4 regions of the Mesorhizobium sp. BR1-1-4 genome follow, and region 1 is predicted to be linked to each of the others. Evidence: predicted binding sites of a transcription regulator. Region 1 holds the regulator's gene; each other region holds the start of a gene.
What was found. Region 1 encodes PhoB, which activates phosphate uptake and scavenging genes when phosphate is short. Its sites were predicted from a motif close to TGTCATNNANCTGTCAT; they were not measured.
Positions count from the first base shown of each region.

Region 1 (2,202 bases):
GGCGGCGCCACCAAGGCGCTGCTGAATTCCGACAACGCGCTGGCACAGCGCGTCGTCTCCGACGACGCCATCATGGACGCGCGCCAGCGCGAACTCGATGATCGCGCCATCACCCTGATCGCCAAGCGCCAGCCGATGGCCGACGATCTGCGTCATGTCGTCGGCTCGATCCGCATGGCGGGCGATCTCGAACGCATCGGCGACCTTGCCAAGAACATCGCCAAGCGCGTCGGCTCGGTCGGCCTCACCGCCACGCCGCGCGACTTGTCGCATTCCATCGACTCCATGGCGCAGCTGGTGCTGATCCAGGTGCAGGGCGTCGTCGAGGAATATGCGGCCGGCGATGCCGCCGCCCTCGCCAAGCTCAGGAATGACGACGAACGCATCGACGTCAAATACACTTCGGTCTTCCGCGAACTCCTGACTTACATGATGGAGGATCCCCGCAACATCACGGCTTGCACGCATCTTTTGTTCTGCGCCAAGAATCTCGAACGCATCGGCGACCATGTGACCAACATCGCCGAGAATGCGTATTATGTGCTGACCGGCACGCAACTGCCCGCCAACCGTCCGAAGCAGGACGAGACGGCGATGTCGGTGCCGGCGGCTTGACGGCAGGGATGATCGATCGATGATCGCGCCACGCATCATGGTGGTGGAGGACGAGGAGCCGCTAGGCGTGCTCCTCCGCTACAACCTGGAGTCCGAGGGTTACCAGGTCGAGGTGGTGACACGCGGCGACGAAGCCGAGATACGCCTCCAGGAAAACGTGCCCGACCTGCTGGTGCTCGACTGGATGGTGCCGGCGGTTTCCGGCATCGAACTCTGTCGGCGCCTGCGCATGCGGCCCGAGACGGAGCGATTGCCGATCATCATGCTGACGGCGCGCGGCGAGGAGAGCGATCGCGTGCGCGGCCTCTCGACCGGCGCCGACGACTATCTGGTCAAGCCGTTCTCGACGCCGGAATTCATGGCCCGGGTCAAGGCGCTGCTGCGCCGCGCCAAACCGGAAGTGCTGTCCAGCGTGCTCAAGGTCGGCGACATCGTGCTCGACCGCGAATCGCACCGGGTCTATCGCAAGAAGAGCGAGATCCGGCTCGGACCGACCGAGTTCAGGCTGCTCGAATTCATGATGCGCCATCCTGGCCGCGTGTTCTCGCGCAGCCAGTTGCTCGACAATGTCTGGGGCGAGACGATCTACATCGACGAGCGCACCGTGGATGTGCATGTCGGGCGCCTTCGCAAGGCGGTCAACAATGGCCGCATGCCCGATGTGATACGCACCATCCGTGGCGCAGGCTACGCGATTCGCGAGGACTGAGATCAGGCCACGTTCTTGCCGGATCTCACCTGCACACCCGGCGCGAAGATCTCCTGGTCGACGAAGGTGAGCGCGCGCATGGCGCAGCCCTCGCGGATCAGCGGCAATTCGTTCGGCTCTGTATCGAAGGAAATCGACGTCGAATGCTGGCCGCCGGCGGTCTGGGCGATGGCCTCGCGCAAGGCCGGCTCGATCAGATCGAAGGCGGCGGCGCTGACGCCGACCATCGCAACGGGCGCCGGATCGATCAGCGCGAACAAGCTGCCAAGGCCATAGCCCAGCGCCTCGCCGGCCTTGCGATAGGCCTCGCGCTCCGGTCCGTCTCTTTCGCGCGCCGTGGCCGCCAATGCGCGCATGTCGGCGTCGCTGACGTCGACCGGTTTGGCGTCCTCACCCATCTGTCCTGCATTACGCCAGATGGCATAGTTGCCGGCATAGGCCTCGACGCAGCCGCGCCGCCCGCAGCGGCAGAGCGCGCCGCCCGGGCGATGGATCATGTGGCCGAACTCGCCGCCGGAGGAATGGGTGCCGGTGAACAGCTCGCCCTTCAGCACCAGGCCCATGCCGATGCCGTGCGAGAGCAGGATGGCGATGAAGTCGTCGCGGTAGCGCTCGGGGTCGCGCCAGCGCAGCGCCACAGCCATCATGTTGCAGTCGTTCTCCATGGTGGCGGGGATGCCGAATTCGGCTTCGAGTATATCGGCGAAGGCAATGTCCGTCTGCGGCGTGATCGGCGACCACAGCATGGCGCGCGCCTCGGTGTCTGTGATGCCCTGGATCGCCAGCGCGATGCGGGCAATGCTGGCGACATCGAGGTCGGGATCCTCGAGGCGGCGCCGGACGATGGCCACGCATTCGCCGATCAGCGCCTCGCGCGA
Region 1 is NZ_JAIUIB010000001.1:72,745-74,946, reverse strand. Features, by position in the region: gene phoU (phosphate signaling complex protein PhoU) at 1-615, shown strand, start outside; gene phoB (phosphate regulon transcriptional regulator PhoB) at 635-1,324, shown strand; gene LB571_RS00350 (ROK family protein) at 1,327-2,202, opposite strand, start outside.

Region 2 (2,202 bases), on a different contig from region 1:
CCGCGCGAGGAAGTCCACGATCCGGCCGATAATTCCTGGCAGGAACTCCTGGCCTTGCTCGGCACCATCGAGCCGACCGAATTGATCGACCCGACCATCGGCGCCGAGCGGCTGCTGTATCGTCTGTTCCATGAGCATGGCGTGCGCGTCTTCGGCGGCGTTCCCGTGGCCGACCAGTGCTCATGCTCCCGCGACAAGATCCGTGGCATCCTCGAAGGCTTCTCCGCGCAGGAGATCAAGGACAGCACCGAGGATGGCGGCATCCATGTCGCCTGCGAATTCTGCTCGACGCAGTACGACTTCGATCCAGCCGAGTTTGCGGCTCAGTAAAGCCTTTCCTTCTCTCCGTTCCGCGGGGAGAAGGTGCCCGAAGGGCGGATGAGGGGCGGCGCGACCGTCGGCCCTCAGTTCACTGTGCGCCTTGTCCCCGGCAGATCGAGCGAGAAGGCTGGGATGGCGATGTCGAACGTCTCGCCGCGCTTGTTGCGCATCGTGTAGCGTCCGACCATGATCCCGGAGGGTGTCGAGAGCGGGCAGCCGGACGTGTACTGATAGCTGTCGCCGGGATTGAGTTCCGGCTGGTCGCCGACAACGCCCGGCCCGCGGACTTCCTCGATCCGGCCGGCACCATCGGTGATGTGCCAATAGCGCGACAGAAGCTGCACGAACTCGTCAGACTGGTTGTCGATCGTTATCTGATAGCCCCAGACGTAGCGGTTCTCCTGGGGATCCGAACGATCCTCCAGATAGAATGGCCTGACCTGCACTTCGATGTTGCGCGTCACGGCGCGGTACATGAGCGGCTCCAAAACAATCCGACGACTTTCGACGCTCGCGGTGAGCAGGTCAACGTGCGCGTCTTGTCGCGCCTGGGATTGAAACGCAGGTGCCGGCAAAGAATGTCATTTAAGTGACACACGACAATGGTGGTGTGCGCGAACCGGGCGACTCGGCCCTCTGTCGAACTGTTGAAAACGGCCGCGACGCGGGCCGACTTCCGGAGTGACCAGATCTCGATGGAACTCACTCTCATATCCGCCTCGCTTTCGACCGCACTCATCCTCTCAAACGCTGCCAGCATCCTGCTTGCCGCTTCACAGCTGAAACGGCGCACCACGATTGCCCCGCCGGCGGGCAGATCGCCGGCGGTGTCGATTGTCGTCCCGTCGCGCGGCGTCGAGCCATTCACACATGAGACGCTGGAACGCGCCTTCGCGCTCGACTGGCCACGCTACGAACTGATCTTCTGCGTCGCCCATGCCGACGACCCGGTGGTCAAACTGATAAACAGGGCGATTGCCCGGTTTCCGCAGGTGCCGGCCCGGCTGTTGATCGGCGACGACCGTGTCAGTGCCAATCCAAAGCTCAACAACTGCGTCAAAGGCTGGGAAGCGGCGCGCCACGACTGGGTCATTCTTGCCGATTCCAACGTTCTGATGCCGAGGGACTATGTCGAGCACATGATGGCGGCGTGGCAGCACGGTACCGGCCTTGTCTGCTCGACGCCGATCGGCTCCCGGCCAGATGGTTTTTGGGCCGACGTCGAATGCGCCTTCCTCAACACATTGCAGGCCCGCTGGCAGTATGCCGGCGAGGCGCTCGGCCTCGGCTTCGCGCAGGGCAAGAGCATGCTGTGGAACAAGCCGATGCTGGACGCCAATGGCGGCATCCGCGCGCTGGCCGCCGAGATCGCCGAGGACGCCGCCGCGACCAAGCTGGTGAACGGCCTCGGCCTGCGTGTCAACCTCGTTGCGGCGCCCTTCGAGCAGCCGCTCGGCCAGCGCACGTTTGGCGAGATCTGGTCGCGCCAGGCCCGCTGGGCGCGCCTGCGCCGCGTCACCTTCCCGCTGTTCTTCGCGCCCGAGATCCTGACTGGCGCGGCGGTCCCGTTGGCTCTTGCGCTGATTGCCGCGGCGAGCGCCGGCGTCAGTCTCTGGGCAACCGCGATTGCCGTGCTGGCGGCGTTCTATCTTCCGGAATGCGCTCTGGCCCTGGCCAAGGGTTGGCACGTCTCGACGGGCATGATCGCGGCGACGGTCGCGCGGGACGTCATGCTCCCGGCCATCTGGGCGCGCGGCTGGCTCGGCGGCGCCGTCGACTGGCGCGGCAACGCCATGACCATCCGCACCAAGACGGCGGAACTGGAGGAGACGCCATCGAGCGCTTGATCGCTGCTGACGACGCTGCCTGGACGAAACCTAT
Region 2 is NZ_JAIUIB010000003.1:456,216-458,417, forward strand. Features, by position in the region: gene LB571_RS08420 (Hsp33 family molecular chaperone) at 1-330, shown strand, start outside; gene apaG (Co2+/Mg2+ efflux protein ApaG) at 405-797, opposite strand; gene LB571_RS08430 (ceramide glucosyltransferase) at 1,017-2,168, shown strand; gene LB571_RS08435 (O-succinylhomoserine sulfhydrylase) at 2,199-2,202, opposite strand, start outside.
Region 2: LB571_RS08430 (ceramide glucosyltransferase) is a predicted target of PhoB. The motif match lies at 901-917, and genes of this name have one in related genera.

Region 3 (2,202 bases), on a different contig from region 1:
GGCGACGGCGCCGCCGTTGGCGCCGGCGCGGTCGTCTCGAAGGACGTCGCGCCCTACACGATCGTCGCCGGCGTACCGGCAAAACCGATCCGCGAGCGCTTCGACCGCCGCACCGCCGAGCGCTACCAGGCGCTTGCCTGGTGGGATTGGGATCACGCGAGGCTGCGCGCCGCGCTCGATGATTTTCGGGAGCTGACGGCCGAAGCTTTTTTGGAGAAACACGAAGAACGGGCATCGGGCAAAGAGGCATAGCCCTCACATCATCGTCATATCGCTGGCTTGTTCATACCCTTGACACAGGACTCGGACAGGACGCGATCTCCTTGAAGGAGATCGCCATGCTCGACACTGTCAGACCCTCGCTCGCCGGATTCTTTGCCGGCTCCAATCCGGCGTCGCCGGCGCATCTCGGCACGCGCTACGACGCGTCAGGCAACTTCCTCCTCGAGCCGGGCAACACCGTCGTCAGCCATCTGGTCAGCGGCTCGCCTTCGGAAGCGGTGGTGTTGGCCGTCCGCGAGAAGATGCTGGCAATGCCTGATGCCGACCGCCTCGCCTTCACGCCCGTTTCCAGCCTGCACATGACCCTTTTCCAGGGCATAATCGAATATCGCCGTCGCCTGCCCTTCTGGCCGCGGGACGTGCCGCTCGACACCAGCATCGACGCCATGACCCGCCTCTATCTGGAGCGCCTGAAGGGGTTCCAGGGCTTCGGCCCTTTCAACATCAAGGTGGCCGAGGTCCTGCCGACCGGCCTCACCGTTGCCGGCGCGACCGACGAGGATGCGCGCATCATGCGTGCATGGCGCGATGCGCTCGCGGTGCCGTTCGGCTACCGGCATCCTGATCACGACACCTACGTCTTCCACATCACCTTCGCCTATCAGATCCAGCGCTTTGATGATGATAGGGCCGCCGCGTGGCAGGCGCTGTTTGACGATTGCCTGGCACTTTTCGCGCGCCAGGCGCCGGTGATCGAGATCAAGGCTCCCGCCTTCTGCGCATTCCGCGACATGAAGCATTTCGAGGAATTGCTGGTGCTCGGCTGATCGCCCGCAAGGCGCCAGTCGCCGCGCCTGTGGAGCGTAACAAAACTGACATCATCGCGACACGGCAGGTTCATGTGGTTGCGTTAGGCGAGTGCCTGACGATCAATATGGACCGGACTGGAACCAGCCCATGTCAGCAAACTCTGCCACGCTCGAAATCCGCGGCGTCAGCCGACGATTTGGCAAGAACACCGCCGTCAGCGACGTCAACATCTCGATCCCGCAAGGGCAGATGGTCGGCGTCATCGGTCGTTCGGGCGCCGGCAAATCCACTCTTCTTCGCATGATCAACCGTCTTGTCGACCCCAGCCAGGGGTCGATTTTTTTTGACGGCGCCGAGGTCTCCCGGCTGCGCGGCTCGCCGCTGCGGCGCTGGCAGCGCGACTGCGCCATGATCTTCCAGCAGTTCAACCTGGTGCCGCGCCTCGACGTGCTGACCAACGTGCTGCTCGGCAAATTGAACCACCGTTCGACCCTGTCCAATCTTCTGGGCATGTTTTCGCGCGCCGAGTGCGCGGAGGCGGTCGCCGCGCTCGAGCGGCTCGACATCGCCCGCACCGCACTTCAGCCCGCCGGCACGCTGTCGGGCGGCCAGCAGCAGCGCGTCGCCATCGCCCGCGCCATGATGCAGCAGCCCAGGGTGATCCTCGCCGACGAGCCGATCGCCTCGCTCGACCCGCTCAACGCCAAGGTGGTGATGGATTCTCTGCAGGACATCAATCTGCGCGAAGGCATCACCGTTGTCACCAATCTGCATACGCTCGATACCGCCCGCACCTATTGCAACCGCATCATCGGCATGGCCGCCGGCAAGGTCGTCTTCGACGGGCCGCCCGAAGAGCTCGACCGCCAAGCCGTGCGTCTTGTCTATGGCGCCGACAGCAATGGCGGCGAGATATCGGAGGTCATCACCTCCACCAGTGTTGCCTTCAAGCAGAAGATCGCCGCATCCGCCGGACCGCTCGAACCCGCATTCCCGGGATACTGAGCCCAGTAAGAGCCAATAGCGAGCAGCCTGGATCGTCCGCCCGCGTCAAGGGCACTTGTCAAGATCAAGAACGCTGCCGGCGCGGGGCCGGAACTTACAGGAGAGATATCAATGTTCAGGAAGATGGTTTTCGGTGCCGTTTCGGTGCTCGCCATGGCCACCAGC
Region 3 is NZ_JAIUIB010000007.1:39,964-42,165, reverse strand. Features, by position in the region: gene LB571_RS16550 (DapH/DapD/GlmU-related protein) at 1-252, shown strand, start outside; gene LB571_RS16545 (DUF1868 domain-containing protein) at 339-1,049, shown strand; gene phnC (phosphonate ABC transporter ATP-binding protein) at 1,180-2,037, shown strand; gene phnD (phosphonate ABC transporter substrate-binding protein) at 2,149-2,202, shown strand, end outside.
Region 3: phnC (phosphonate ABC transporter ATP-binding protein) is a predicted target of PhoB. The motif match lies at 1,085-1,101, and genes of this name have one in related genera.

Region 4 (2,202 bases), on a different contig from region 1:
GCACCGATCTCGTAAAGCGTGGTGACGCCGTTGGCGCCGAACCACTCCACCGTTTCGCGCCAGCGGACGCGACCGGTCACCTGCTCGACCAGCCGCCCGGCGATCCCGTCGGGATCGGTCGACGGCTGCACCGATACGTTGGACACCACGGGAACGATTGGCGCGGTCTTTGTCACGCCGGCAAGTGCCTCGCGCATGACATTGGCGGCCGGCGTCATCAGCGCGGAATGGAAGGGCGCCGAAACCTGCAGCATCAGCGCCCGTTTGGCGCCTTTTTCGGTGCACAGTTTCGCTGCCAGTTCAACCGCCGCCTTCGCCCCTGATATGACCAGTTGGCCGCCGCCATTGTCGTTCGCCACCTGGCAGACGGCCCCCTTGCCGGCCCCAAGGGCGGCCTCAGCACAGGCGGCTTCGACATCGGCCTGCTCCAACCCGATGATCGCCGCCATGGCGCCCTCGCCGGCCGGCACCGCCGCCTGCATGGCGTTGCCGCGGATGCGCAGCAGGCGGGCGGCATCGGCAACGGAAACGAAGCCGGCGGCGGCGAGTGCCGAATATTCGCCCAGCGAATGGCCGGCGACATAAGCGACCTTGTCCTTCAGCGAGAAGCCGCGCGATTCCAGCGCGCTGATGGCGGCAAGCGACACCGCCATCAGCGCCGGCTGCGCGTTGGCCGTCAGCGTCAGCGTCTCTTCGGGACCTTCCCAGATCAGCTTCGACAGGTTTTCGCCGAGCGCGTCATCGACTTCCTGGAAAATCCTGCGTGCCTCGGGAAAGGCATCGGCAAGATCCTTGCCCATGCCGACAGCCTGGCTACCCTGTCCCGGAAAGGTGAATGCAACGGCCATGCGAGGGCTCCCCTGACTGGTTTTGCTTGCCTGATACTACGAATTTTCCCTGCCTGTGACGCAAGGCAGGCCGCCAAGTCAAGCCACTTCAGCCCATGCCAATGGGCCTATCCCCGCGCGAGTGCCTGTTCCGAAAGGCTTTTTGGCGATCACACCTGATGAAAACCGCTCACGAATCGTTCGCTGGCTCTTCTTATTTCCGCCACAGGCGCTAGCTTTGCGTGACAATTATATGACAATCGAATGACGTGGGTTGTCTTTGGGCGGGAAGTTGAAGTGGCAAAGAGTTTCAAACGTGCCGGCAACGCGGCGCCGCAGTTCCTGGAAGACGATCCGTCCACCGGCTATCTGCCGGGCCGTAGATGGCCTGTTGTCCGCTACGGGCTGATCAGCCTGGCGATCTCGGCCGTCTTGGTGTTCGCCATCGAACTGATCGTGCGCGGCGATGTCGCCGGCACCGTTTTCTTCTTCCTGCAGCCGTTCAAGCCGGGCTGGACAACTATCGTCGTCTTCGCGCTGGTCCTGATCGGTCTCGACGCGGTGCTCGGCCGCAGCCATCAGAGCCTGATGATCGTCGCGCCGCTGACCTTGTCGCTGGCCTTTGTCGGCCACCAGAAGTCGCATTATCTCGGCGATCCGCTCTACCCGACGGATTTCCTCTACGCCCGCCAGATCTTCGCCCTGCTGCCGCTCTTGGTGCGCGAGCGGCCAATGACAGCGCTGGCCATGGTCGCGGGCATCGTCGCCGGCCTGTCCCTGCTCGTCTACGGCTGGCGGCTATGGCGCCGCAAGGTTCCGGCCCTCAGCCGCAAAGGCCGCCTTGCCCGGCTGACGCTGGCGGTGCCGCTGCTCGCCTTCTTCGTCTCGATCATGGATTACGCCACCTTCTCGTGGACCAGGGACCGGCTGCAGATCATCCCGATCATGTGGGACCAGAAGGAAAACTACGCCTCCAACGGCTTCGCGCTCGCCTTCGCGCTCAACGTGCCGATGGCGCATGTCTCGGCACCGCCGGGCTATTCCGACAAGGCGATCGCGGCGATCGAGCGGCCCGAGGTGACCGCCTCGGTGCCGGCCCAGAAGCCGGACATCATCATCGTCATGAGCGAATCCTTCTGGGATCCAACCAAGCTGCCCGGAGTCACCATCACTCCCGATCCGATGCCCAATGTGCGGGCGCTCCGCTCGGGCTCGATGTTCTCGCCCGAATTCGGCGGCATGACCGCCAACATCGAGTTCGAAGCGCTGACCGGCTTTTCCAATGCTTTCCTGCCGGCCGGCAGCATCCCCTACCAGCAATATGTCCGGACCCCGACGCCGTCGATGGCGACCTTCCTGAAGAGCGAAGGCTATA
Region 4 is NZ_JAIUIB010000004.1:22,583-24,784, reverse strand. Features, by position in the region: gene fabD (ACP S-malonyltransferase) at 1-848, opposite strand, end outside; gene LB571_RS09220 (LTA synthase family protein) at 1,092-2,202, shown strand, end outside.
Region 4: LB571_RS09220 (LTA synthase family protein) is a predicted target of PhoB. The motif match lies at 1,070-1,086, and genes of this name have one in related genera.